2 regions of the Streptomyces sp. NPDC100445 genome follow, and region 1 is predicted to be linked to the other one. Evidence: riboswitches for the same ligand, from Rfam matches in the RefSeq annotation. Region 1 holds a riboswitch; the other holds the start of a gene.
What was found. A riboswitch is a leader RNA that binds a small molecule or an ion and turns the genes downstream of it on or off. The one in region 1 is predicted to bind glycine.

Region 1 (3,401 bases):
CCGCATCGGGGGACAGCTTAAGCGCCCGGTGGCCCGGGGCCTCGTGGCCGTGCGCGGGGCGGGCGCGGTGGCGTACCGGGCCCGGCGGTGCGGCCGGCCACGGGTCAGGGGCCGGCCGGTCCGCTAGTGACCGAAGCGGTAGAAGGGGCGGACGTTGGTCTTCAGCCAGTCGGCCACCGGGTCGTCGGTGACGTCCATGAGGACCAGGTTGACCGGCCACTTCACCGGGACCCTGCCGAGGGCCCGGCCCAGCGCCGCCAGCGGCACGGCGCGCAGGTCACCGTCCCACCGGGACAGCTCCACGCCGACGAACAGCGACGGTTCCTCCGTCTCGACGGCGGCGAGGCAGCGGCGGGCGGTCACCACCACGCCGGTGTCCGCGAACTCGGCGGAGGCGGCGGAGAGGAAGTCGACCGGGTCGTCCTGCCAGTCCGGCTCGAAGAGGCGGACCCGGCCGCCGCTGCCGGGGCCGTCCAGCGGGGTGCGACCCACCCGGCACAGCTCGGCCACGGCCTGGGGCGGCAGCGGGATGCCGACCACGCCCCCCGGGTTCACGGCGAGGCCCGCCTGCGGCGGCAGGCCGCGGGCGAACTCCACGGCGGGGGCGACGGCGAAGGACATGTGGGAGCCGGCCGCCTGGCGGAACTGCTCCTCGGAGCTGAACACCGGCACGTACACCTGCCCCTCGATGTCGAGGGTGGGCAGGTCCAACGGGCCGCTGTCCGGGCCGCCGCCGGCCGGCAGCGGTATCCACAGGAAGCTGCGGCCGAGGACCTCGATGATCCGGCCGCCGGCCGTGGGCACGCCGAGGGAGGCCGAGAGCACCTCCTCCAGCTCGTTGCCGGGCCAACCGCCGTGCGGCTGGGGGTGTGCCTGTGCCGGGAAGTCCGCGGGAAGGTCCGCCGGGAAGTCCATGTGCCTACCGCCTGCTGGGAACCACTGCTGTGAGGTTGAAGGCTATCGGGTGGCTGTGACATCGCGGCGGGGCGCACGTCGACGGCGCTCCCGGGTGGCGAAGGTCAGGTGGTGCGGGGCGTTCGGTGGAGGTCCCTGGTGGCGAAGGTCAGGTGGTGCAGGGCGTCCGCGGCGGGGCGGTCCAGCAGCAGCGCCGAGCCGCAGCCCGGGGGCAGCTCCCCCCGTTCCACCGCACGCAGCAGCCGGGCCGCCGTACGGCGGTGGCGGCGGAAGGCGTACCGGGAGACCCCGCGTCCCCGTTCCCGCTGCCCCTCCCGCGCCACCTCGGGCGCGACGTCGAGCACGAGCAGGCGCAGGGTGCCACCACGGCGGCGGGCCTCGCGGGCGAGCCAGCCACGCACCCAGGGCTGGGTGCCGCAGTCGTGGACGACGACGCCGTCGCCGGTGCGCAGGGCGCGGCGCAGGCCGGCGTAGTGCGCGAGGCGGACCAGGGGGCGGTAGAGCCCGTACGGCAGCGCGCGGGGCAGGCGGGCCGCGAAGCGGTCGCGGGCGTCCTGGGAGTCGACGCGGCGGCCGGTGACGGCGCGCCGCATCAGCGTGGACTTGCCGCTGCCGGGCAGCCCGGTGATCACCACCACGTCGCGCGGCCCGAAGACCAGGGCGCGCGGGCCGCGGCCGGCGCGGTCGCGCAGGTCCCGGACGACCGGGGCCGGGGGTGCCCAGCGGCGGGCGGGGGCGGGGGCGGGGGGCTGCTTCGGCACCGCGAGGCCGGTGGCGGCGGTGACGTACGCCGGAGTCCTGTGCACCGTATTCGTCCTCCCCTGTGGGCTCGGTCATGTCCTGCCCATCGAAGTTAAAGAGAAGGTAATGGCCCGTGCCCGGTGGTTCGGTGCGGGTCGTGCCACAGGTCGGTTACAGAAGCCGGGGTCTCATGCGATGATGTGCGCGCCAACTGCATACCGGCCGCTTGAATCCGCGCGGGAGAGTCCCCAGGTCCCTCGGACCCCTGGGGCGCCGAAGGAGCAAGTCCCTCCCTTGAATCTCTCAGGCCCCGTTACCGCGCGGGCGAGGCACATCTGAAAAGCGGGCCGCAGCGATCAGCGGCCCCACCCACGGTGCAAGCCGTGACCGTCCCCGTGGCGGTCGTGGCGAACCTCTCAGGTTTTCGATGACAGATGGGGAGGAACGTTCCTCGCCCCGTCCGTATGCCCTGGGAGACGACCGACCGATGAGCAGCACCCCACTCCGCCACACCGCGCTGGACGCCGTGCATCGCGCACTCGGCGCGACCATGACCGACTTCGCCGGCTGGGACATGCCCCTGCGCTACGGCTCCGAGCGCGACGAGCACCTCGCGGTGCGCACCCGGGCCGGCCTGTTCGACCTCTCCCACATGGGCGAGATCACCGTGACCGGCGCCGGTGCGGCCGCCCTGCTGAACTTCGCCCTGGTGGGCAACATCGCCTCAGTCGGCGTGGGCCGCGCCCGCTACACCATGATCTGCCGGGCCGACGGCGGCATCCTGGACGACCTCATCGTCTACCGGCTGGCCGAGACCGAGTACATGGTCGTGGCCAACGCCTCCAACGCCCAGGTGGTGCTGGACGCGCTGACCGAGCGGGCCGCCGGCTTCGACGCCGAGGTCCGCGACGACCGGGACGCCTACGCGCTGCTCGCCGTGCAGGGCCCCGAGTCCCCCGGGATCCTGAAGTCGCTCACCGACGCCGACCTGGACGGCCTGAAGTACTACGCCGGGCTGCCCGGCACGGTCGCCGGCGTCCCGGCGCTGATCGCCCGTACCGGCTACACCGGCGAGGACGGCTTCGAGCTGTTCGTGCGCCCGGAGCACGCCGTACGGCTGTGGGAGGCGCTGACCGAGGCCGGCGAGGGCGTCGGCCTGGTGCCGTGCGGCCTGTCCTGCCGGGACACCCTGCGCCTGGAGGCGGGCATGCCGCTGTACGGGCACGAGCTGACCACCGCGCTCACCCCGTTCGACGCCGGGCTCGGCCGGGTGGTCAAGTTCGAGAAGGACGGGGACTTCGTCGGGCGGGAGGCGCTCACCGCGGCCGCCTCCCGCGCCGAGGCGACGGCGCCCCGGGTCCTCGTCGGCCTGATCGCCGAGGGCCGCCGGGTGCCGCGCGCCGGCTTCGCCGTCGTCGCCGGCGGTCAGGTGATCGGCGAGGTCACCTCCGGCGCCCCCTCCCCCACCTTGGGCAGGCCGATCGCGATGGCGTACGTCGACGCGGCGTACGCGACGCCGGGCACCGAGGGCGTCGGCGTGGACATCCGGGGCACCCACGAGCCCTACGAGGTCGTGGCGCTGCCGTTCTACAAGCGCCAGAAGTAGACACTGGGCGCGGTGGCGCTCCCGGCGGACGCCCCGCGCCGCCGGACGTGACCCTGCGCACATTCACCCTGCTCACGAGCAGTTCGCACCGTCCCCCCTTCATCAGCACTCCCGCGCGTACAGGAGAATCCAGGCCATG
Region 2 (3,401 bases), on a different contig from region 1:
TCGGCCTGCTCTGCGGGCACGAAGGGGTGCAGCTGCCCGAACTCGGGCCAGGTCACCGGTTCCATCTCCGTGGTCGCGTTGAGCTTCATGGTGCAGGAGCCCAGCGGGATCATGCCGCGGTCGAGCGCGTAGTCGCGGTCGGCCAGCCTGCGCAGGTAGCGCAGCATCGCGGTCTCGGAGCGGTGCTGGTGGAAGACGGGGTGGGTGAGGTAGGCGTCGGTGCGCAGCAGCGTCTCGGGCAGCGTGTCCTCGGCCACCGGGTCCAGCGCCTCGGTGTCGGCCTCGACACCGAACGCGGTCCAGACGGCGGCCAGCTGGGCCCGCCCGGTGGTCTCGTCGCAGGCCATGGAGACGTGGTCGGCGTCGACCTGGCGCAGGTTGACGCCCTGGTCCCGGGCGGCGGCGACGACCTCGGCGGCCCTGCCGGGCACGCGCGCGGTGACGGTGTCGAAGTAGGCGCCGTGGACGATCTCGACCCCGCCGGCGCTGAGTCCCGCGGCGAGGAGGGTGGCGTAACGGTGCGTGCGGCGGGCGATGGTCCGCAGGCCCTCGGGGCCGTGGTAGACGGCGTACATGCCGGCCATCACGGCGAGCAGCACCTGCGCGGTGCAGATGTTGCTGGTGGCCTTCTCCCGGCGGATGTGCTGCTCACGGGTCTGGAGCGCCAGGCGGTAGGCCCTGTTGCCGTCGGCGTCGACGGAGACGCCGACCAGGCGGCCGGGCAGGCTGCGCGCGAACTTCTCCTGGACGGCCATGTAGCCGGCGTGCGGGCCGCCGAAGCCCATCGGCACGCCGAAGCGCTGCGTGGTACCGACGGCGATGTCCGCGCCCAGTTCGCCCGGGGAGGTCAGCAGGGTCAGCGCGAGCAGGTCGGCGGCGACCGTCACCAGGGCGCCGAGCCCGTGCGCCTGGTCGATGACGGGCTTGATGTCCCGCACGGCACCGGAGGCGCCCGGGTACTGGATCAGCACGCCGTTGATCTCGCGCTCGGCGATCCCGGCCGGGATGCCGTCGCCGAGGTCGGCGACGACCACCTCGACGCCGGCCGGCTCGGCACGCGTCTGGATCACGGCGATGGTCTGCGGCAGCACGTCCGCGTCGACCAGGAACAGGCCCTTCTTGTTGCGGCCCATGCGCCGGGAGAGCGCCATCGCCTCGGCGGCGGCGGTGCCCTCGTCCAGCAGGGAGGCACCGGAGGTGGGCAGGCCGGTCAGGTCGGCGACCACCGTCTGGAAGTTCAGCAGAGCCTCCAGGCGGCCCTGGGAGATCTCCGGCTGGTACGGCGTGTAGGCCGTGTACCACGCCGGGTTCTCCATGACGTTGCGCAGGATGACGGGCGGCGTGAACGTCCCGTAGTAGCCGAGACCGATCATCGAACCGAGGACCTGGTTGCGGTCGGCGAGGGAGCGCAGCTCGGCGAGCACCTCGGCCTCGGTGCGGGCGTCCGGCAGGTCGAGGGCGTCGGCGTTCTTGATCACGTCCGGCACCGCGGCGGCGGTCAGCTCGTCCAGCGAGCCGTACCCGACGTGCGCGAGCATCTTCGCCCGCGCCTCCTGGTCAGGGCCGATGTGGCGCTGCTCGAACGGGATGCCCGCTTCGAGTTCGGAGAGCGGAATGCGGTGGGCGGTCATTGCGGAGGCCTCCTGGTCTGACGCGACCTTCGAGGGGCACCCCGGTACGGATACCCCGACGGCCTCCCCCTCTGTCATCTCGACCTGAGAGCTTCACCGGGCCCGCGCGGGCACCGGCTTTCACCGTCGGTGAGGGCGGACGCCGTGCAACCCGCCCTGCTTTCCAGAGTGACCTCGCCCGTGCGGTACGTGAGCCTGAGAGATTCCGGGGAGGATTTGCTCCTTCGGCGCCTCCGACGTGGTCGGAGGACTCTCCCGCGCGGGGTCAGCAGCCGCTGTCAGCCTACCAGCGGGGTCAACAGCCGAGCCCTCGAGTGGCCGCCTCCTTGAATGTGCTCTTTCGTAGTGCTTACGGATGAGTTGCGACCACGTGGAGAGAGAGGGACCGTGCAGACCGACATCGATCCGCGCCACCTGATCGGCCGCAAGGCGTTCGACGTCAAGGGCAACAAGATCGGCACCATCGACGAGGTGTACCTCGACGACGCCACCGGCGTACCCGAATGGGCGGCCGTACGCACCAGTCTCTTCTCCCGGGACGCCTTCGTCCCCCTGGAGCCGAGCGAACTGCGCGACGGCATCCTGCACGTCCCGTTCGACCGCGCCCTGATCAAGGGCGCCCCCGACTTCGGTGTGGGCCGCCACCTCTCCCCCGAGCAGGAACTCCAGCTCTACCGCCACTACGGTCTCGACACGGCGCCCCCGTCCGCGCTGCCCGACCACGACTTCGGCACCCTGGCCTCTACGGAGGAGTCACGCTCGACGCCGGGCCCCTGATCCCCGCCGCCGGGCCGCCCGGCGTCCGGGCGGCCCGCACCGGCCGGGGCGCCCGTGACAGCCGCCGGCGGCAGTGACGGCGGAAGAGGCGCGGACGGCGGCCCGTCCGCCGGCCCGGGAAGGTACGGCGGGCCGGCGAGGTCCGGGTCCGTCACCAGCGGCAGCGGCTCGGCCGGTGCCAGCGCCGGATCACCGACCCGGAACGTCCGCACCCGGCCCGGCCCGGACTGCGGTGTCTCGAAGCGCACGGTGACCCGGCCCAGTCCGCTGCCCTGCACCCACCCGTGTCCCCACTCTTCGTGCCGCACGTCCTGGCCGGCCCGCCACTGCCGCTCGGCCGGCTCGGCCCGCTCCACCGGGGCCGGGACCACCGCCTCCTCGGCGAGGTCCTCCGCCCGCTCCCCCGCCGCCTGCGCGAACAGGTCCTCCTGCGTGTAGTCGGCGAGCCCGGACACGCCGACGCCGAGCAGCCGCACCCCGCCCGTGGTGTCCACGGAGTCCAGCAGCCGCGCCGCCGCCTCGCGGACGACCGCGGGATCGTCCGTGGGCCCCCTGAGCGTCTCGGAACGGGTCAGCGTGGAGAAGTCGTACCTGCGAACCTTCAGCACGATGGTCCGCCCGGACAGCCCGGCCTCGCGCAGCCGCCGTACACACCGGTCGGCGAGCCGCCGCACCTCCAGGCCGACCCGCGACCGGTCGTGGATGTCCACGTCGTACGTGTCCTCCACCGAGATCGACTTGGTGCCCCGCTCGGCCACCACCGGCCGCTCGTCACGGGCCAGGGCCATCGCGTACAACGCGTGACCGTGCGCCTTGCCGAGCATCCGGACCAGTTCGTCCTCACCCGCCTCCGCCAGCTCCTCCACCGTGGTGATCCCGGCCCGGCGCAGGTGGTCCCCGGTGGCCGGCCCGACCCCCGGCAGGGTCCGCACCGGCATCGGTCCCAGCAGCGCCCGCTCGGTACCCGGCTCGATCAGCACCAGGCCGTCCGGC

Region 2: linked by a shared signal. The riboswitch ahead of gcvP (aminomethyl-transferring glycine dehydrogenase) and the one ahead of gcvT (glycine cleavage system aminomethyltransferase GcvT) in region 1 are both predicted to bind glycine.

What each region holds. Positions count from the first base shown of each region.
Region 1 is NZ_JBIVZV010000012.1:34,765-38,165, reverse strand. It holds gene ACIQVT_RS26110 (enhanced serine sensitivity protein SseB C-terminal domain-containing protein) at 1-6, opposite strand, end outside; gene ACIQVT_RS26105 (enhanced serine sensitivity protein SseB) at 124-915, opposite strand; gene ACIQVT_RS26100 (AAA family ATPase) at 1,020-1,721, opposite strand; glycine riboswitch at 1,884-1,985, shown strand; gene gcvT (glycine cleavage system aminomethyltransferase GcvT) at 2,144-3,262, shown strand; gene gcvH (glycine cleavage system protein GcvH) at 3,399-3,401, shown strand, end outside.
Region 2 is NZ_JBIVZV010000017.1:159,180-162,580, forward strand. It holds gene gcvP (aminomethyl-transferring glycine dehydrogenase) at 1-1,631, opposite strand, end outside; glycine riboswitch at 1,805-1,899, opposite strand; gene ACIQVT_RS32830 (PRC-barrel domain-containing protein) at 1,962-2,408, shown strand; gene ACIQVT_RS32835 (DNA polymerase IV) at 2,312-3,401, opposite strand, start outside.